3 regions of the Burkholderia plantarii genome follow, and region 2 is predicted to be linked to each of the others. Evidence: predicted binding sites of a transcription regulator. Region 2 holds the regulator's gene; each other region holds the start of a gene.
What was found. Region 2 encodes LexA, which represses DNA repair genes until DNA is damaged. Its sites were predicted from a motif close to ACTGTATNNNNATACAGT; they were not measured.
Positions count from the first base shown of each region.

Region 1: bpln_RS26410 (CppA family protein) is a predicted target of LexA. The motif match lies at 4,111-4,128, and genes of this name have one in related genera.
Region 3: imuA (translesion DNA synthesis-associated protein ImuA) is a predicted target of LexA. The motif match lies at 4,151-4,168, and genes of this name have one in related genera.

Region 1 is NZ_CP007213.1:2,193,661-2,200,462, forward strand. It holds gene bpln_RS26395 (Fur family transcriptional regulator) at 1-448, opposite strand, end outside; gene bpln_RS26400 (nitroreductase family protein) at 733-1,371, shown strand; gene bpln_RS26405 (cyclic peptide export ABC transporter) at 1,524-3,257, opposite strand; gene bpln_RS26410 (CppA family protein) at 4,141-4,410, shown strand; gene bpln_RS26415 (bestrophin-like domain) at 4,907-5,710, opposite strand; gene bpln_RS26420 (hypothetical protein) at 5,728-6,802, opposite strand, start outside.
Region 2 is NZ_CP007212.1:1,974,338-1,981,139, forward strand. It holds gene bpln_RS08505 (ABC transporter permease) at 128-958, opposite strand; gene nodI (nodulation factor ABC transporter ATP-binding protein NodI) at 964-1,878, opposite strand; gene bpln_RS08515 (universal stress protein) at 2,096-2,599, shown strand; gene bpln_RS08520 (DUF2939 domain-containing protein) at 2,753-3,406, opposite strand; gene bpln_RS08525 (hypothetical protein) at 3,496-3,837, opposite strand; gene lexA (transcriptional repressor LexA) at 3,961-4,608, opposite strand; gene bpln_RS08535 (sulfate ABC transporter substrate-binding protein) at 4,881-5,915, shown strand; gene cysT (sulfate ABC transporter permease subunit CysT) at 6,077-6,802, shown strand, end outside.
Region 3 is NZ_CP007214.1:100,530-107,331, forward strand. It holds gene bpln_RS32985 (DsbA family oxidoreductase) at 153-794, opposite strand; gene bpln_RS34865 (oxidoreductase) at 818-1,729, opposite strand; gene bpln_RS32990 (NAD(P)-dependent oxidoreductase) at 1,759-2,412, opposite strand; gene bpln_RS32995 (FMN-dependent NADH-azoreductase) at 2,417-3,034, opposite strand; gene bpln_RS33000 (winged helix-turn-helix transcriptional regulator) at 3,144-3,578, shown strand; gene imuA (translesion DNA synthesis-associated protein ImuA) at 4,186-4,905, shown strand; gene bpln_RS33010 (Y-family DNA polymerase) at 4,823-6,301, shown strand; gene bpln_RS33015 (error-prone DNA polymerase) at 6,308-6,802, shown strand, end outside.

The DNA of each region.
Region 1 (6,802 bases), on a different replicon from region 2:
CGCCGCCTTCGAGGCCGTCGGCGCGCGCCTTCGGCCGGCATTCGGCGCAATAGCCGTGCAGCACGAGGTGGTGGCCCGTCAGCAGATAACCGAGCGAATCGGCGGCCGCCTTCTCGCGGCCGTCGATCAGCGGATCGGAAAACTCGTCCACCTTGCCGCAGGCGAGGCAGATGATGTGGTCGTGCCGCTTGCCGTCGTTGAGTTCGTAGACGTGGCGGTTCGAATCGAGCGTGCCGCTCGTCAGGATGCCCGCTTCGACGAACTGCGAGAGCACCCGGTAAACCGTCGCGAGACCGATGTCGATCTTCTCCGCCACCAGATGGCGAAACACGTCCTCGGCGCTGACGTGCCGCGGACGCGCCGCCGCGAAGAATTCCAGCACCTTCACGCGCGGCAACGTCGCGCGCAACCCCGCTCCCTGCAACTGTTCATGGACTGGCATCAGCATAGGCGAATCGACAAAAGATGGACCGGCCCGGGCGGCCCGCCGCGATCGATCTCGCCGCCCTGCCGCCGCGCGCCCCGGCCCATGTACCCGGCCGATCGACGACGACCGTCGGGACGGGTAATCGGTAATCGCGGCCGTTACGGCGCGTACCCGATACATCGGCGCCACGCCGCGCCGGCCGCGCGCGTAGGCGTTACCATACCTCACAACAATACGAATGAGAATCATTTGCACAAATGAAAAGACTTGCGCATCATGTCGCGACTCAGTCGATCGGAGAAACCATGACGCAACACAACTTCACCGCCCCGACGCCGGCCGCCGCCGATCGCGTCGCATCGCGGCCGGGCCACGCGCTCGTCGAGATCCTGCTGTCGCGCCAGTCGCACTGGCAGCTGACCGAGCCGGCACCGCGCGACCATGAGCTCGGCCTGATCCTCGACGCCGCGTTGCGCGCGCCCGATCACGCGCAGCTGCGGCCGTGGCGCTTCGTGCTGATTCGCGACGAGGCGCGCGCCGAGCTGGCCGAGGTGCTCGTGGAACTGGCCGTCGCGCGCGAGCCGGACCTGCCGCCCGACCAGCGCGAGGCGCGCGGCCAGGCCGCCTACGCGGCGCCGCTGATCATCGCGGTGGCCGCCGCGATCAGCGACGCGCACGGCATCCCCGAGATCGAGCAGATGCTTTCGACGGGCGCCGCGACGATGAACATGCTCAACGCGATCCATGCGCTCGGCTACGGCGGCTTCTGGATCACGGGGGCCGACAGCTACGATCCGAAGCTCGCCGCGGCGCTCGACTTCGAGCCGCACGACCGGCTGCTCGGCTTCCTGATGGTCGGCACGCCGGGATCGGCGGACGCGCCGCCGGCCCGCCCGCCGCGCGCGAATCATGTGCGCGAATGGCTCGGCCGCTCGGCGATCTGAACGGCGATCGAGCAGCGGATCAAGCCGGCCCCGCGGTCGGGTCGGCGACCACGTCGGCAATCAAGCCGTCGACCGGGCTGACAACCGCATCGGTTCGACCAACGGGTCGGGCATCGAACCGGCGGCCGGCATGAGCCGGCCGCCGCGCCGCCTCAAAGCACGCTCGCGCCGTTCGAGGCGGCGAGCCCGGCGATCTGCGCGGTCCCGCGATCTTCGTAGGTGAATTCCGCGCCCTTCGCGGTCTCGATGATCTGGCCGCGCTCGATCCGGATCACGCGGTCGGCGACGTGGAAGTAGCGGTCGTCGTGCGAGACGATGATCAGCGTCTTGCCCTGGCGCTTCAGTTCCGGCAGGAACACCGTATAGAACACGCGGCGGAAGGTTGGATCCTGGTCGGCCGCCCATTCGTCGAACATCATCACGGGCCGCTGCTCCAGCATCGCGTGGATCAGCGCGAGCCGCTTGCGCTGCCCGGTCGAGAGATCGATCGTCGAGAACACGCCGTCCTCGATCTTCACCTTGTGCGCGATCTCGAGCTGCTCCAGGTAAGCCTGCGCGCGCCCGATCAGCGCCGCGTCGCGCACCACCAGATCGTCGAACAGGTGATAGTCGGCGAACACGGCCGAATAGAGCTGGCGATACGCATCCATCTGCCCGGCCTCGACCGGCGCGCCGTTCAGCAGCAGTTCGCCGTGCCCCGCCTCGTAGAGCCCGAGCAGCAGCTTGATCAGCGTGGTCTTGCCGCTGCCGTTCTCGCCGATCACGAACAGCATTTCGCCGCGCTCGATCTTCAGGTCGATCGGGCCGAGCTTGAACGGCGGCTGGTCGCCGACGGGCGGGAAAGTCCACGACGCGTGGCGCAACTCGATCTCGCGCAGTTCGACCGCATCGGCCGCGGGCTCGCCGTCGAGCAGCCGCGCCTCGCGGTTCGCGAACTGCGCGGTCAGCTCGGCGATGCGCTGGAACGAGATGCGCGCCTGGATCAGCGCCGGCAGCCCGCTCGCGAGCGTTTCCACCGGCCCGCGCACGTAGAGCAGCACGATCACGAAGCCGCTGACCACTTCGGGCGACACGCCGAGCCGCTGCTGCAACAGCAGGATCGCGCCGATCACGACGAAGAACAGCGTCGTGCCCGACGCGCTCGCGCCGTAATAGAGGCGCATCGCCTTGATCTTGAGGTTCGAGATCTCGTCGGCCGCGCCCGACAGGCGCACGTTGAACACGCGCCGGCGGCGTTCGCGGTTGATCCGCAGTTCCTTCGCGCCCTCGGTGATGGCGCGGTACTGCTTCTGCAGCTCGTCCTGCGCGCCGCGCACGCCCTTGTAATAATGGCCCCACTTGAGGCTCGCGTACTGGTTGATCGCCACGCCCACCACGATCGCGACCAGCGCGATCAGGAACAGCGACGGCGACAGCACCAGCATGTACGCCACGCAGCCGAGCGTGATGGCGGCCGCGACCGCGAAGTTCGGGAAGCTGAAAGTGAACGCGCTGACCGTTTCCACGTCGCTGTTCAGCGTCGAGAGCAGCCGGTGCGTCTTGTAGCGTTCGAGCGCGGCCACCGGCGCGCAGACGATGCGCGCCGAGATGTCCTTGCGCAGCGCCGCGATGATGCGCTGGCCGGTGACGCTGTTACCGATCCCGGCGATGCCGTTGCAGAGCAGCGTGACGAGGCACAGCGCGATGAAGGTCACGGCCGTCTTCATGCCGATGCCGCCCGGCGCGTGCAGGCTGCTGTTGATCACCGACAGCAGCCACGCGGTGCAAAGGCCGCCGACGATGCCGAGCAGCGTCGCGATCAGCGTGACCGGAAGGAATGGCCTCAGCAGTTGCAGCAAGGTGCCGCCGTAGTTCGCGCGGTTCATTGCGCCCTCATCGCGAGTCATTCGATAGTTCCTCGAGTTCGTGGTGTGTTCATCGATCGCGCCGGGCCGGCACCGGCCCTCGCGCCATCCGTGAGCGATGGCCTTGAGAGCCGCTCTCGTTTACCGCCCGCGCCGCCGCCCGGTACGGCCGGGATCGGGGTAGCCACGCGATAATGATTCTTATTTTCAACTCGCGAATGATATTAGCTGGCCATTCAAATGGCAACCGCGCGCCCGGCCGGGATCGGGTGGTTTCAGGCGCGATGCGCGGGGCCGGCACCAGGTAACGACGTCCACGGCAGCCCCAGGCGGCGGACCAGCACCGGCGGGTGGCGGCGAGCGAAGCTACGCCCGCGCGAGGACGCGCGGCCCGCACCGGCATCACTGAAGCACCAGCGCGCCACCGCCCGGCATGTCATGCGCCCGAATCCAGCGCCGCACGAGGGTGCCGCCGCCCCGGAGAGAAACGGCCACGATCCCGGCCCCTCCTTCATGAACCTGGATTTCTACCTTGCACTCTATGCCGTCTGCGTGCCACGGGGGCTGTATTCCCGTTTGGCACGACGCCGGAAACAGCGTGCGGAAGCGGCCTGGGCCGTTGTCGATGCAAGCCATGGCGCCTCCCTTTCAGCAGCCTGTCGGCTCGCCCGGGCCATCGGCGCCCCTGATGGAGGCATGGCTGGCGGCCGGGTCTGGGTCCGGCTTCGGCCGGACGAAATCGCAACCTTCTGGCTGGCGCGCGGCCATGCCGGACACGCGCGACACGGTCCACCGACGCGTCGCCGTACCCTCTCCCCCTGGCCGATTGGCCAATTCGATTTGCCCCCGTTTGTTGTCGATTGTGTTCCCTCCAGATACTGGATATATTTACAGCACTGTATTAATAAACAGTACGAGGTGAGCAATGGAACACCGGGTTCGACTTGTCAACGACACCGACCGCCAGATCCTCGCCTGGCTGCGCAGCCAGGTCGGCGATGAGCGCGTCGCGCGCGCCATCCACCAGCTCGGGCGGGTACGCAAGCCCTATGTCTCGGCGATCTGCCGTTATCTCGGGATGCGGCCGCCGTTCTCGATCCAGCGCCCGGTGCGGCGCGCCGCGATCGATCACTCGGTCGGCGACCATTACCTGTCGCTGATCCGCCAGCATCTGGCCGGCCATGCGGCGCGCTGAGATCCGCCGCGGCACACGGCGGCCGGGGCCACGGCCCGTGGGCGGCCCGCCGTGCAGGCCCGGCCCGGCGGCGGAATCGGTGGCGGCGCTGCCCTTTCCGTTTTCACGAGCCTGGCTGCTCGCCATGGTCGGCCCTGCCTGCCCGAAGCCCGACCTTGCCGCGCGGCTCGTCAGGTCGCTGTCGGCCGCGCAGGCCCGGCATCGAACACGTTGCGCGCGGTCGTCCGTCGGCGCCGTTGGCCGGCGGGTTCGTTCGGGACGGGGCTGACGCGTCGCGCAAGCCCGGCGGCATCCGCATCGGCTGCCTGTGGCACCAATTGGTTCGCTCGCCATCCGGCAGCCAGGCGGGCCACCCCGCCATCCAGCCCGGAAGGCTTGCTGACGCTGCTCGTGGAACGTCCGGCTCGCGGAGGCGCCGGTCATGCCACGGCAAACGACGTCGCGCCGCCGGCCGCCCGGTCCGCCGCGCAGGCCCGGGCCGCTGGCGCCGTCGCTGTCAATGGGGGCTGGCGATCGGCCAGATGTTGCTCTTCGCGAGCGAGGCGATCGTTTCCACGAACGGCTCGGCGCTCACGCTGACTTCGCCCACGAACGGCCGGTCCACCGCCAGCACGAAAAACAGCGTGAGCCCCAATGTAACGGCCCAACTACCGATCAACGTAATGTGAAACGGCGTGGCCGGCAGCACGTACATCAGCGCGAACGACATGGCGCTCACGATCAGGATCACGGCCCAGAGCGTGGCCGGCATCGCCACCTTCAGCGCGCTGAGGCGACGGTGCCGGTGCTTGACCATCTCGTTCGACCGCGCCAGGACTTCGGAGAGCAACGCCGTCTGACGGGCGTCGAGCGGCTGGATATGGTTCGCGGCATCGAACATCGTGTCGAAACGCTGCTGGGTCTCGTCGGCCGCGCTCGCATGCTGCTGCATCGCCGGCCATTCGGTCTGGACGACCGACACCAGATACGCGCGCAGCGCCTGGTTGGCGAGATCGGCGGGGGGCGAACGGAACGCCGCGAGATCGCGCGCCAGTTCCCTCGCGCAGGAGGCTTCGTCCATCACGGTCAGGTCGGCCCTGTTGTAGTCGTCCCAGACGTTGATCGCCGCGAAGGCGACCAGCAGCGAGTTGATGGTCGTGATGACCGACACCATGGAAAGCGTCATGCCGCGCTGCTCGGCATCGAGTTCCAGGAGGTTGAGGCGTCGCGCGACGGCATAGCCGACCAGGACGATGACAAGCGTCAGGCCGACGATGAGCGCTCCCATCAGCGTGGTCGGCAGGTTGTACAGAAACAGCATGGGGGTTCCTCGTGCGGTTATGGCGTTGTGGTTGGAGATACGGATGTCATGCCCGACAGGGCCGGTGCCGGCGCGGCATCGGCCGGCTCCGCGCCTTCGTCGACATGGGGGCCGCCGTCACCGGTCAAGGCCGTCCGGGTCAGCGTCGCGAGTTGCCGCCGCACGGTGTCGAGCGACGCGCCGGCGTCGAGCGTGCGTTGCAGGGCCAGCAACCGTTGCGTGTGCTCGTTCTGCACATGCATGCGCTCCGAGGTCGCGTAGGCGCGCTGACTTTCGAGCGCGGCATGGACCTGCGCCGAGGGGTCGCCGCGCACCACGGTTTCGAGCGAATCAACCACGCGCTGCAGCAGGCGATGCACGGCGCTCGCCGAGAAACCGCCCAGCATCGCCATTGCCGGCTTGCCGAAGCCGCTTGCGCTGCCGCCCGCGAACAGATGCGCGGGCAGGATCTCGACGAGGATCAGCCCCGCGATGAGCCCGAGGATCAGGCGGGCGCCATACGAGGCGTCGAACTTCGGGTCGTAAGTGGAGTTCGCGATATAGCGGTGCGCCTGGAACAGCGTCGCGAACGAGGCGCCGAGCCCCGCGCAGCACATCAGGAACAGCATGTTGACGAGCAGCGTCGTGCCCGACGACGCCAGCATGCCGCGCTCGAGATTCTCGGAAGTGACCTCCGCGGACAGCCCGCTCAGGATCACGGCGCCGAGGAACCCGATCGCCGCCAGTGTCAGCGCGCGGATCAGCGGCACCGGGCCGAGCAGCCCGATCACGTGCGGCGAATGACGATGCCGGTCGAGCAGCGCGACGCCCTGCGGCGTCGCCGGCGCCACCACCTGCGCCAGCCTCGCGTGGATCATCGCGAAGTCGCGTGTTCGCGCGGCAACGCCGGCGCTGTCGCCGGCGGGCCGCTCGTCGCTGGACAGCAGCGCCACCAGGCGCGCGACCGTTTCCGGTGCAACGTGCAGCCCGTGCTGGAGCGCGTGGCGTGCCATCGCTTCGCACTCGTGGCGCAGTTGCGCGGCGAGCGTCGGCGCGCACGCGGCCGCCACGTCACGCTCGGTCTCGACGGGCGCGCTCTCGACAGGCGCGAAC
Region 2 (6,802 bases):
ATGCGGGATGCGTTGCACGCAGCCGCATGCGAGGTGTGCTCGATGGAACCGTGCGTGAGACGCACGCAACAGAACCGTGCGTGCTCCGCGCCCGGCCCCATCGCACGGCGGCGGGCACGGCTCACGCTCAGCGCATCATGCGGCGGCGGAACAGCCAGGCCGAGACGAGGAAGCCGACCACCGCGTAGGCGGCCAGCACGCCGGCATGCAGCGCGACGTCGCTGGCTGGCCGGCCCAGCATCGCGGGCCGGATCAGGTCGACGGCGTTCGCCAGCGGTAGCGCGTTGGCGGCGTAGCGCGCGACCGCGGGCAGCTGCGCGATCGGGAAGAACACGCCCGAGAGCAGCAGCATCGGCGTGAGCGCGAGCGTCTGGTAGAACATGAAGAAGTCGTAGGACGGCGCCACCGCCGTCACGATCATTGTGACGCTCGCGAACGCCAGCCCGGCGAGCGCGATGGCGGGCACGGCGGCCAGCAGCGACGGAAACGATGCATAGCCGAGCACGCCCGCGACCAGCATGATCGCGGTGCCCGACAACATCGCCTTGCTGGCGGCCCAGGCGATCTCGCCGAGCACGATGTCGCCGAGCGCGAGCGGCGTATGCATGATCGCCTCCCAGGTGCGCTGCGCGTGCATGCGCGAGAACGCCGAATACATCGCCTCGAAGCTGGCCGACATCATCACGCTCGAGCCGACCGTGCCGGCCGCGAGGAACGCGATGTACGACACGCCGTCCACGTGGCCGACCATCAGCCCGAGCCCGAGGCCCAGCCCGAACAGGTAGATCATCGGATCGGCGAGATTGCCGATCATCGACGCGAACGCGAGCTTGCGCCAGACCAGATAGTTGCGGCGCCAGACGGCGATCCAGTTGGTCGCGTTGGCGGGCAGCGCGATCGTGAAGCGGGCGTCGCGCGGCCGCGGCGCGGCGGCGGGTGACGAGTGGCCGGTATCCATGGCGGTCAGTCCTGCATGTCGCGGCCGGTCAGCCGCAGGAACACGTCTTCGAGATTCGCCGGCCGGTGCAGGTAGCGCAGGCCGGGCCGGCCCTTCAGCGTCCGGGCGAGCGGCTCCGGATCATCCACGTAACAGAACAGCGTCTCGCCGCTGATTTCGGCGCGGGCGACGCGTGGCGCGAGCTCGTCGCGCAGCGCGACCGGATCGGTGCCGTAGATTTCCACCACGTCACAGCCGATCTCGGCCTCGATCAGCGCAGGCGGCGCGCCCTCGGCGATCTTGCGGCCCGATTCGACGATGCAGAGCCGGTCGCAGAGCCGTTCGGCTTCCTCCATGAAATGCGTGGTCAGCAGGATCGTCTTGCCGCGCGCGAGCAGCGAGCGCAGCCGTTCCCACATCAAGTGCCGGGCCTGCGGGTCGAGCCCCGTGGTCGGCTCGTCGAGCACCAGCACGTCGGGATCGTTGACGAGCGCGCGCGCCAGCGTGAGGCGGCGCTTCATGCCGCCCGACAGCTCGCCCACCCGCGCATCGGCCTTGCTCTCGAGTTTCGCGAATTCGAGCAGCGACGGTACGAGCTCACGCGCCTGGCCAGCCGACAATCCGAAGTAGCGCCCGAACACGAGCAGGTTTTCGCGCACCGTGAAGTCGGGATCGAGATTGTCGAACTGCGGCACCACGCCGACGCGCTGTCGCGCATGACGCGCCCGCTCGGGCACCGGCTCGCCGCAAAGCCGGATCGTGCCGGCGTCGGGCTGCGTGATGCCGAGCAGCATCCGCAGCGTGGTGGTCTTGCCGGCACCGTTCGGGCCGAGCAGCCCGAAGCATTCGCCGCGCTGCACGCGGAACGACAGATGATCGACGACAAGCCGCTCGCCGAAGCTTTTTTTGACATCGAGGAATTCGATCGGAGCGACGGACATGGGTGCGCGAAGGGCGAAAGGGGCGGAAGGACATCACGAAGCGGCCATTCTAGTGCATCAGGCCCGATATCGGCCCGAACTTGCCGCGCCATCGTGCAAGCCTGCACCGCGGCGCGGCAGCCTCGCCCGACAATGGTCTTCGCGTTTTCCAACCCTTGCATCCTGAATTGCGGCGCACGATGATGAATTGACGACCGATGTCGCAATGGAGGCGATCATGGCCAGTTATCAGAAAATCCTGCTTTGCTACGACGGCACGCTCGAGGGCCGCAAGGCACTGCGTTGCGGTGCCGATCTCGCGCTCGAACTGAAGGCCGAGACGCATCTGCTGTCGGTGGTCGACATGCGTTCGAGCATCGCGCAGAGCGCCGGGCTGCTGACCGACGTCGCCTGCGGCCGCTTCGAGGAGACGGCGCGCGCGATCTTGCAGGAAGGCGTCGACTGGCTGACCGCGCGCGGCGTGCAGGCGCAGGGCCATTTCGCGTTCGGCTATCCGATCGACGAGATCGCGAATCTCGCCAAGGAGCTTGGTGTGGACCTGGTCGTTGTCGGCCATCGCTGCCGCAGCGGGCTCGCGCGCTGGTGGATGGGCGCCGGCAACACGCAGCTGCTCGACCGCATTTCGTGCAGCATCCTGGTGGCCTGCGCGTCGTCCGACGAGCAGCGCGAGGAACTGGCGAAGGAAAAGGAAGCCGCGCTCGCGGCGGCGGCCCACACCTGAGCATCGACGGACCGGCGGACCGATGGGTTGATCGGCGGGATCGATGAGGTTGAAGCGATGGGTGAACGGGCGTGCCCGCGAATTCCGTGCCCGTTGTCAGCCGCTTCCGATCGCGCCGCCGACTGCCTTCGGCATGCGGTGGCGCGGAGCGCGTCAGTGCTGGAGATCGATCGCGCTGAGCTTCCAGCCGAACAGGCCGCTGCGTCGGAAAATGGCCGCGTAGCGCGTGCCGCCGGCATCTCGCTGATAAACGGCGATGAACTCGTTGATGCCGTGGTAGGCGGCGCTCGATTGCGGCGCCGCGGGCGGCGGCGTACCGGTGCCGGAAGGCGGAGGCGCGCTGGCGCCGGCGGGCGGCGCGACACCGGCGCCGGATGCCGGAGCGGGGGCCGGCGCCGCGGGTTGATCGAGCGCCGGCGGATGCTGGCGCGGATCGCCGTTCGGCGGCAGGCCGCTCAGCAGCGCGGCCACGCCCTCGGGCGTCGCATAGGCATCGACGAGCGGGCCGATCAAGGCAGAGCCGACCATCGCGCCGAGCATCGCGAGCGGATTGTCGTGCCGCTGCAGATCGATGCGACGCATCAGCTCGTCGGTCAACTGCTGCTTCAGGCTGATGCGCAAGGCCGGGTAATCGACATAGCGGCTGATCGCCTGCGCGTCGCGCGCGTCGATTGCCTGCTTCAACTCGCGCAACGCGAGATAGGGCGACGCGGCCGCGTACAGGATCGCCGCAAGCCCCGCGACGGCAACCACCAGGGCAGGCATCCACCCGAGCTGCTTGCGGCGCGGGGGCGGAACGGACGACATATCAGACGGCGAATCAGACGACGAAGAAACGGACACCAGGCCTCCTGTCTCGAAAGACGGTCTCGGAACCTGGAGAGCGTATCAGACCATCAGACCGCCGAGCGTTCCTCGGCAATACAACGATCGATCATGCGACACACCGCGTCGATCGTCCCCACCATGATCACGCGCGACTGCCCGTGGTAGACGCGCACCGGCGCACGGCGTGCCGGCTCGGCGTGATGGAGCCCGGCGTTCAGCGAGACGCGCGCGAAGGCCGGCAGCGCCGAGGGCAACGCGGCCGGCTCGGCGGCCAGCGGCAGCGTGCCGGACTCGGCAAACCCGGCGGATTCGGCGGAATCAGCAACGAGCGGCGCGCAGGGCGTGCGGCCCCGCAGATGGCGCAGGCGACCGAATTGACGGAAGGGCAACAGGCGGGCGAGGCGTTCCATGTGTTCTCCAGATCGGATGGAGGGACGAACGTACTAGGCGGATGCAAACCGGGTGCAGGCAGCAGATAGCAAGCGGGCAAAAAACGGCCGGACGGCGAACCGCAACCGGCCCTGGCCCAGGCGCTACAGCTCCCCGGAACGGATCAGGCCGACGGCGATGCCCTCGAGCGCGAATTCCGCGCTGCCGGCCTTCACGAAGATGTTTTCGTAGTCGGGGTTCTCGGCGATCAGCTCGATGCCGCTGGAGTGGCGCTTCAGGCGCTTGACCGTGACGTCGTCGCCAAGCCGCGCGACGATGATCTGGCCGTCCTTGGCCTCGCTGCGCTTTTGCACGGCGAGCAGGTCGCCGTCGAGAATGCCGGCGTCGCGCATCGACAGCCCGCGCACCTTCAGCAGGTAATCGGGCTTGCTCGTGAAGAGCGCCGGATCGCACGCGTAGTGCTGCGAGATGTGTTCCTGCGCGAGGATCGGGCTACCAGCCGCGACGCGCCCGACGAGCGGCAGCGACAGCTGCATCAGCGCCGCGTGCGGCAGCGTGAGCTGGTGCGGCGCGTCCTCGAGGCCGAGCAACCGGATGCCGCGCGAGGCGCCGGCGGCCAGCTCGATCACACCCTTGCGGGCGAGTGCGCGCAGGTGCTCCTCGGCGGCGTTCGGCGAACTGAAGCCGAGCTCGGCGGCGATCTCGGCGCGGGTCGGCGGGAAGCCGGAGCGCTCGATCGCGCGGCGAACGAGGTCGAACACTTGCTGCTGGCGTGCGGTGAGTTTGGTCATGGTCGGACTGTATGGATAGACAGTGATCTGTATTTTTATACAGTAGTTCGGGAAATTCAAGTGTTACTTGAAGTTCGGCGCTATCGCGGCGATTCCGCCGCGATCGAGCGACGTCCAAACGCCGGTTCCGATGTCGCAACCGTCCGCCGGCTGGTCCTTACCACTTTTTCGTATAAAAAAATTCGGAACGATTATTTTTAATGATGAAAGCTGTTCGCTAGACTTGGCCCGACATTGCAAAAAACGATCCACGAACCTCTGGAGATCACGGGATGGTCAAGCGCAACACGGGGCTGGCTGGCGGCGTTCGCCGTCTGATCGCAACACTGGCGGTAGGCGCGGCGGCGCTCGGCGGCGCCACGCACGCACTCGCGGACACGACGTTGCTGAACGTCTCGTATGATCCGACCCGCGAGCTGTATCAGGACGTCAACCAGGCGTTCGGCAAGGAATGGAAGGCCAAGACGGGCGAGACCGTCACCTTCAAGCAGTCGCACGGCGGCTCGGGCGCGCAGGCGCGCTCGGTGCTCGACGGCCTGCAGGCCGACGTCGTGACGCTCGCGCTCGCCTACGACATCGACGCGCTCGCCAACAAGGGCATCGTCGCCAAGGACTGGCAGAAGCGCCTGCCCGACAACGCGTCGCCGTACACCTCGACGATCGTGTTCCTGGTGCGCAAGGGCAACCCGAAGGGCATCAAGGACTGGGACGACCTGATCAAGCCGGGCGTGTCGATCGTCACGCCGAACCCGAAGACCTCGGGCGGCGCGCGCTGGAACTACCTCGCGGCCTGGGCCTACGCGCTGCACAAGCCGGGTGGCAGCGAGCAGAGCGCGAAGGACTTCGTGGCGAAGGTCTACAAGAACGCCGGCGTGCTCGATTCGGGCGCGCGCGGCGCAACCACCAGCTTCGTGCAGCGCGGCATCGGCGACGTGCTGATCGCCTGGGAGAACGAGGCGTTCCTGTCGCTGAAGGAGTTCGGTCCGGACAAGTTCGAGATCGTCGTGCCGTCGGCCAGCATCCTCGCCGAGCCGCCGGTCGCGGTGGTCGACAAGGTGGTCGACAAGAAGGGCGACCGCAAGCTGGCCGAGGCCTACCTGAACTTCCTCTACAGCAAGGAAGGCCAGGAGATCGCGGCGCGCAACTTCTACCGTCCGCGCTCGAAGGATGTGCCGGCCGAGCTGACGAAGCAGTTCCCGAAGCTGAAGCTCTATACCGTCGACGACACCTTCGGCGGCTGGGCCAACGCGCAGAAGACGCACTTCGCCGACGGCGGCGTGTTCGACTCGATCTACAAGCCGCAATAAGCGCGGCGCGCAACACCCGAGGCAGAGCAGCAACCCGAGGCCGCGCGGCGCGAGCGAGCGCACGCGCGGCCCGCTACAACGACGAACACGAACCCACGCGCGGCCGGCCGGTACCCTCCGACGGCCGCGCCTCCCATGTCAACCAAGGAAGCGCATTTCGCATGACGACGTACACCTTCCGCAAGCCGAGCGCGCTGCCCGGCTTCGGCGTGACGCTCGGGATCACGGTGGCCTATCTGAGCCTCGTGGTGCTGATACCGCTCGCCTCCACGTTTTTGAAGACCGCGACGCTGACGTGGGATCAGTTCGTCGCCGCGACGACCTCCGCGCGCGTGATCGCCTCGTACCGGCTCACGTTCCTCTCGGCGCTCGGCGGCGCGCTGATCAACGCCGTGTTCGGCTTCCTGGTCGCCTGGGTGCTGGTGCGCTACCGGTTTCCGTTCAAGCGCATCGTCGACGCGATCGTCGACCTGCCGTTCGCGCTGCCGACCTCGGTCGCGGGCATTTCGCTCGCGGCCGTTTATGCGTCGAACGGCTGGGTCGGCCAGTATCTCGCGCCGCTCGGCATCAAGATCGCGTTCACGCCGCTCGGCGTGCTGGTGGCGCTGACCTTCATCGGCCTGCCGTTCGTGGTGCGCACGGTGCAGCCCGTGCTCGAGGAGTTCGAGCGAGAGCAGGAGGAGGCCGCGGCCTGCCTCGGCGCCTCGCGCTGGCTGACGTTCCGCCGCGTGGTGCTGCCGGCCGTGTTCCCGGCGCTGCTGACGGGCTTCGCGCTCGCGTTCGCGCGCGCGCTCGGTGAGTACGGCTCGGTGATCTTCATCGCCGGCAACGTGCCGATGAAGTCCGAGATCACCTCGCTCCTGATCATCACGAAGCTCGAGCAGTAC
Region 3 (6,802 bases), on a different replicon from region 2:
CTCGCGCTCCCTTTGTCGCTTTTTGAAGTACTGCAGTCATCCGACCGTCGGTCTTTTTGGTCAGGCATCGTCCAACACGGTCAACAGCGCGGCAGAACCTTATCGACTTGACGTACACCGAGCTCCGAGTCATTGGATGCGAGGAAGCCGCATCAGAGAGAGATTGCACCGGAAGCCGCTCGTATTGCCGCAGCAATCTCGTCTTCGCCGCGTCCCCCATTGATGGCAATGCTTTCCCCAAAGACAAAGTGAGGAACCGAACGGACACCGGCACCGGCCGACCTGGCCGCTTCCTGCTCGACGCGGCGGTGCTGTTCAGGATCAAGTGCGATGGCACGCGCCTGGTTGCGGTCGAAACCGTAGTCGGCTGCGATGTCGGCCAATACATCCGCGTCGGAAATATTCTTCGCTTTGATGAAGTATGCGTCAGTGATTGCAACGGCGAGCCTGTGCTGCGTGTCACGCCCAGCGGCTGCCAGAATCACGGCATGAGCAGCTTGGGTCGGATACGCCCAGAGCTGGCGGCCAAGATCTAGTGAGAAACCCGAAGCGCGAGCTTCTCTCTCGGGGCGAGCAAAGGCCACTTTCGGATCGGTTATGCCGTAGCGCGAACGCAGCAAGTCGGGAATATAGAGGCCCCCCGCCGGCGCATCGGGCAGCAGCAAGACGGGATGCTGCCGGATATCAACGACCAGGTCGGGAAAACGCTCCGCCAGCACTTTGTCGAGACGGTGATGCCCGACGATGCACCACGGGCATGTGATTTCAGTATAGAGGTCTATTTGCATAACCATGTTCTGGCGGTCTGATCTGCACGCTATGCATTTGAAGGTAGCTCGGCATCGATTCTGGTCAATTGAACCGATACGTCCCACAGTCGTCTTGCGAGTTCTGGATTCCGCGCGTCCTGAGACGGAGTGCATTCACCAGAGGGACCTCGCAATTCGGAAGTTTTCGTCGGCCCGTAATAGCCGCCGCACTTTATTTGTCCGGTCGCCGCTTGCAATGCGCCCCACGCGCCCTGAGCCGGCGTGTTGAAAAACAGGCCGATCAATGACATTGCGATGTTGCCCCACCAGCTATCGCGCGCAAGGTTGGTTCCAGCAAGACCCGGGTGGCAGGCCAAAGCCGTAACCGCTATCCCCGCCGCCCGCAGTCGCCGATCCAGCTCAAAGACAAAAAGCAGATTCGCAAGCTTGCTGGCTGCATAGCGAGGCATCCACTCGTAACTCTTCTCCGCATCAAGATCGTCCCATTCGATCTTCGCGCTCTTGTGCAGACCGCTGCTCGTGACAACGATGCGCGACCCGGATGTTTCCGTGAGCCTGGGCAACATGAGCACGGTGAACGCAAAGCAGCCAAGATGATTGACGCCGAATGTCAGCTCGAAGCCTTGCACCGTGCGCTTCAGCTTCGGCCCTTGCACGCCCGCATTATTGATGAGCGCGTCGATGCGCGGTTCCTTTTCGGCCAGTTTTGCTGCGTTCCGCACGCTCGTCAGGTCTGCGAGGTCAAGCGGCAGGAATGCAAGATTCGCTTCGGGGGTCATCAGACGAATCCGGCTAATGGCAGCTTCCGCCTTCGCCGCGTCGCGGCACGCGAGAAGCACCCTGGCTCGCCGTGCCGCCAACGTACTCGCTATTTCAAGGCCTATGCCGGTGTTGGCGCCGGTGACGATAAAGGTCTTGCCTGATTGATCGGGTACATCGGCATTGGTGAATCCGCTCATGGCGTGAACCGTGTCGAGACGTTATTGCGTCAATGGTTAGCGATGCCTGGCGCGGCGCGCACGAACTTCCTGTCGGTCACCTGTTCGACCAGGAACTTCGCAAGGTTGCCTCTGGAGAGCTTCGTGCCGAGTCTGGTTTTTCCGTACCAGCCCACATCCACGCGGCCATCGGCGGGACCATCCTTTAGGTTCGGAATGCGTACCAGTGTCCAGTCCAGGTCCGAATTGGCGATCAATTCGCCAGTCGCGTTGATGTCCTCATACCCCTTGCGCGCGATAACCTTGAACAACAGCGCGAACGCATGGGTTTTGAAGGCAAAACCATCCTTGGGATCACGATAGGCAGCCGTAGAAATCTGGATAAGACGGCGCCCGCCCGCGTGCTTCATCGCGGCGATGACGTTGGTCAAGCCGCGCATGATCGGCTTATCGCCCTGCACCTTGAGACTGTTGGGACCCAGGGCGCTGATGACCGCATCGGCACCCTGGACGCACTTCGCAATGGCACGCTGGTCTTTGAGGTCGCCGACAACCATTTCCACCCTTGCCGCGAACGGCGCGAGTTTCTTGGCGTCGCGCGTATAGACCGACAGTTTGTAGCCCTGCGTCAAGGCTTCCTCGATGATGTGCCTTCCGGTCGGCCCGGTCGCACCGAACAGTGCGATGGTTTTCTTCCCGGCCATGAGGTCACGCCGCCTTCGCCAACAAGGCTTTGATGGCCGCTTCGGTGTTGGCGATTGCGGTGTTCACCGCATCGGGGCCGAAAACCGTGCCCTCGACACGCACCACCTTAACGTCGGTCAGGCCGATGAAACCAAGCAGATGCAGCAGATAGTTGGTCTGAAAGTCGAACGGTGCCCAAGCACCTTCCGAAAACACGCCTCCGGTAGCGGTAACGAGATAGACCTGCTTGCCGGTCAGCAGCCCCTTCGGCCCAGTATCGCTGTAGCCGAAGGTGACGCGCGGCCAGGTGACGTGATCGAACCAAGCCTTGAGCTGCGAGGGCAGACCGAAGTTGATCATGCCCGAACCGAGCACGATCACATCGGCGACCTTCAACTCATCGACCAACTCTTGCGCGACCTTCACCGCCTCGACCTGTTCCGGTGTGCGATCTTCGGGTGCCGTGACCCGGCCCTGGATGTAGGCCGGCGCGATGTGCGGCGGCGGATTCGCGGCAAGGTCGCGCACGGCCAGCGGACCGCCCGAGCGGGCCTGGATACCATCGGCGATTTCGGTGGCAAAGCGGGTGGAAAGGCTGTCGGGCCCGCGCGGGCTGGAAGTGATCAGTAGGGTGTGGCTCACGGCGGCTCCAAGGTATAAAAAGAGAACTAAGTAAGATATCGACTCTTACTTACCAATTCATACAAAGGATGGTATGGTTCCTGCCGTTTCCCCACAAGAAGGCACACGCATGTCACTTAGTCACCCGGAGCTACCTGCCGACATGCCTGCGCCGGACGCTGGCGGCTGCCTGGCAACCCGTGAAATCCTGGATCGCATCGGCGACAAGTGGAGCCTCTACATTGTCGCTACGCTGGCCAATGGCCCGCGGCGCTTCAACGAATTGAAGCGCGGCATCGACGGCATTTCCCAGCGGATGCTGACACTCACCTTGCGCGGACTGGAACGCGACGGACTGATAACGCGAACGATGTATCCAACGATTCCTCCTCGCGTCGATTACGAACTCACTGACATGGGAAGAACGCTGTTGAAGCCTGTCATGGCGTTGGTCAACTGGGCGAGCGAGAATCAAGTCGCCATTGCCGAGGCGCATAAACGTTTTGACGAGGCGCCGGAGCCAGATCAGGTCTCGATTCAGGGCGTTGTCTACCAGCGTCGATAGACGGGTCCAGACCGTAGGCTTGTGCCAATACAGCGGCGAAATCCAAATGCCGGCTCCCGTTGGGACCTGTTCCAACGCGGATCTTTCGTGGGCTGAGAAGGCGCTGCATTTTCCGATCTATCCAACCATGAGTCGGCCACGACCAATCGGAAAAGTTGCATAGGCTGCTTGGGTGTCCGCTCCCTGAGCCAAACGGGACGCCTCAACGTCTCGCCGTTGACGCAAACCAATGACGCTTCATGGCCGATCGCAGCCAGTCGACCCGTTCTAAACTATAGGGCGCTATCGCTCATCCTAGCACCTTACACTCACCCAAACTGCTTGCTAAATTGCGGCGTTCATATAGGTACACATCGACGTTCCTCCACGATTCGCGATGCGTTGCATCGCTGCACACGCGGCCAAGAGGCGGCCGATCGGCGGCAGCAAACCGCCGTATCTCGACGCAATATACGTGACTTTCCGCCACCCGCGCGGCGCTCGGCCGGGATCGAGCGGGCTGGCACGACGGCGCGGTAGGCCGCGCGACGCGGGGCTCGCTTTTTGAGACGGCTAGGTTACAATGCCTGAAAGCTGTATATCCATACAGTATTAGTGAACGAACACCATGCACCCCGCTCTCGCCCATCCTGAACGCATCCACCCGGATTTGTGGCGCGCCAACCAGTTGGCGCAGGCCGGCTCGCGCGGTATCGACACAGGCCACGCGGCGCTGTCGGCCGAGCTGCCCGGCGGCGGCTGGCCACCTGGTTGCCTCGTTGAGCTGCTGGCACAACAGCCCGGCATCGGTGAACTGCGGTTGCTGGCGCCCGTGCTCGCGCGCCTGGCGCCGAAGCCGGTCGTCATCGTCCAGCCGCCCCATCGGCTGCAGCCGGCCGCGCTCGCGTACTGGGGTGTCGATCCTGCCGGGTTCGTGAACCTGAAAGCGCCCCGCACGGCCGATGCCCTCTGGGCCGCCGAGCAAGCACTACGCGCCGGTACGTGCGGGGCGGTGCTGCTCTGGCAGCACGCGGTGCGATCGGACGCGCTGCGGCGCCTCAATCTTGCCGCGCAGTCCGGTGCCGCCCTGTTCTTCCTGCTCCGACCAACCGCGGCCGCGCGCGATGCGTCGCCGGCGCCGCTGCGCCTCGCGCTCGCACCGAGGCGCGATGGCATCGACGTGACGTTCGTGAAGCGCCGCGGCGCGCAGCGCGATGAGCCGCTGTTCGTGCCGTTGTCCCCCTCCCCGATTTTGCTGGACCGCCATGCTCGTCTGGATCGGCGTGCATCTGCCGCGCCTCACTCTCGAATCGTTCCAGCCCCTGTCGCCCGGGCCATCGTCGAATGACGTCGACGGCCTGGTGGTGCTCGAGCAGGACCGCGTCGTGACGCTCGATCGCGCCGCGCGCGACCTGGGCGTCACGCCCGGCATGCGCCGCGGCGGCGTTCTCTCGCTCGCGCCCGACGCGCAGATCTGCATGCGCGACACCGCGCGCGAGGACGAGCTGCTGCGCGGCGTTGCCTACGCGTTGCTCCAGTTCACGCCGAGCGTGGTGCTCGAGGCGGAGGCCGTCGTGCTGCTCGACGTGACCGCAAGCCTGCGACTGTTCGGCGGCATTCGCGCGCTACGGCGTCGCGTGCGCCAGCTGGTGGCGTCATTCGGTCTGACGGCCGCCGTGTCCTTGGCGTCGACCGGCGCGGCCGCCTGGACGCTTGCCCGCGGTCTGCGCGGTGGCGCCGCGTTGACTCCTCGCTCGCTGCGCCGCGCGCTCGCGCGTGCCCCGCTCGCCGTGGCGCCGCCGGCGCGCCGGTATGCCGAGTGGTTCGACGAGCTGGGCTGCACGACGCTCGCGGAACTGCAGCGCCTGCCGCGTGCCGGGCTCAAGAAGCGCTGCGGCACCGCCCTGCTCGACTGGCTCGACCACGTCGCCGGCTCGGCGCCGACGGCTTACGAGTGGCTCGAGGCGCCGCCCGCGTTCGACGTGCGCATCGAGCTACCGGACCGCGTCGAGCACGCCGACGCGCTCGTGTTCGCCGCGCATCGCCTGGTGCTGCAGCTGACCGGCTGGCTGACGGCCAAGCAGCTGGACGTGTGTGCGTTCGTGCTGAAGCTCGAGCACGAGCGCGGCCGGGATGCGATCGCCCCGACAGAGTTGGAGATCGTGCTCGGCGGGCCGACCCGCTTCGAAGAGCATCTGATGCGCCTGGTCAAAGAGCGCCTCGGCCGCCTCGAGCTGCCGACGCCGGCGATCGCGATCGCATTGCACGCGCATCGCGTCCAGGCCGCGGCAGCGCCGAGCGAGACGCTCTTTCCCGAGCCCGGCGGCACGCCGCAGGACCACGCGCGGCTCCTCGAGCTGCTCACCGCGCGTCTCGGTGCCGAAAACGTGCTCACGCCGGCGCCGGCGCCCGACTTCCGACCGGAGGTCGCCGCGCAGTGGGTGCCCCTCGATCAGCGCAAGAAGGCGGCGTCGGCGCCGGCAGATCTGCCGCGGCCAGCCTGGTTGCTGGAGGCGCCGGTGCAGCTGCTCATGCGCGCGAATCGCCCCTTCTACGGCACGCCGCTACGCATGATGTCGCCCGGCGAACGCATCGAGTGTGGGTGGGAGGACGGCCAGGCCGTCACGCGCGACTACTTCGTCGCGGAGGACGACCACGGCGTGTGCTACTGGTTGTTTCGCGAGCGCGTGTCCGCGCGCGACGAGCGCGAGCCTCGCTGGTTCCTGCACGGCCTGTTCGGCTGACGTGCGATGTGTGCCGCGCCGATCGGCGTGCTGCCCGCTTACGCGGAACTGCAGTGCGCGAGCAATTTTTCCTTTCTGCACGGCGCGTCACGCGCGGAGGAGCTGGTCGAGCGCGCGGCGCGGCTCGGCTATAGCGCGATCGCGATCACGGACGAGTGCTCGCTCGCCGGCATCGTGCGCGCGCACGTCGAGGCGAAGGCGGCAGGCCTGCCGCTCATCATTGGCTCGCACTTCCATCTGACGTCGGCCGACGGCTCGCCGGCCCTGGCGTTCACGGCACTCGCGATGAACCGCGAAGGCTACGGCAACCTCTGTGAGCTGATCACGCTCGCACGCACGCGTGGCGCAAAGGGCACGTATCGGTTGGCGCCGCTGGATCTCGAGCACCCCGAGGCACCGCTCACGCACCTCCGAGGCCTGCCTGACTGCATGGCGATTCTCACGCCCGACTTTCCCGCTAACGAACAACGGCTCGACGCCCAGATCGAGTGGTTTGCGGCC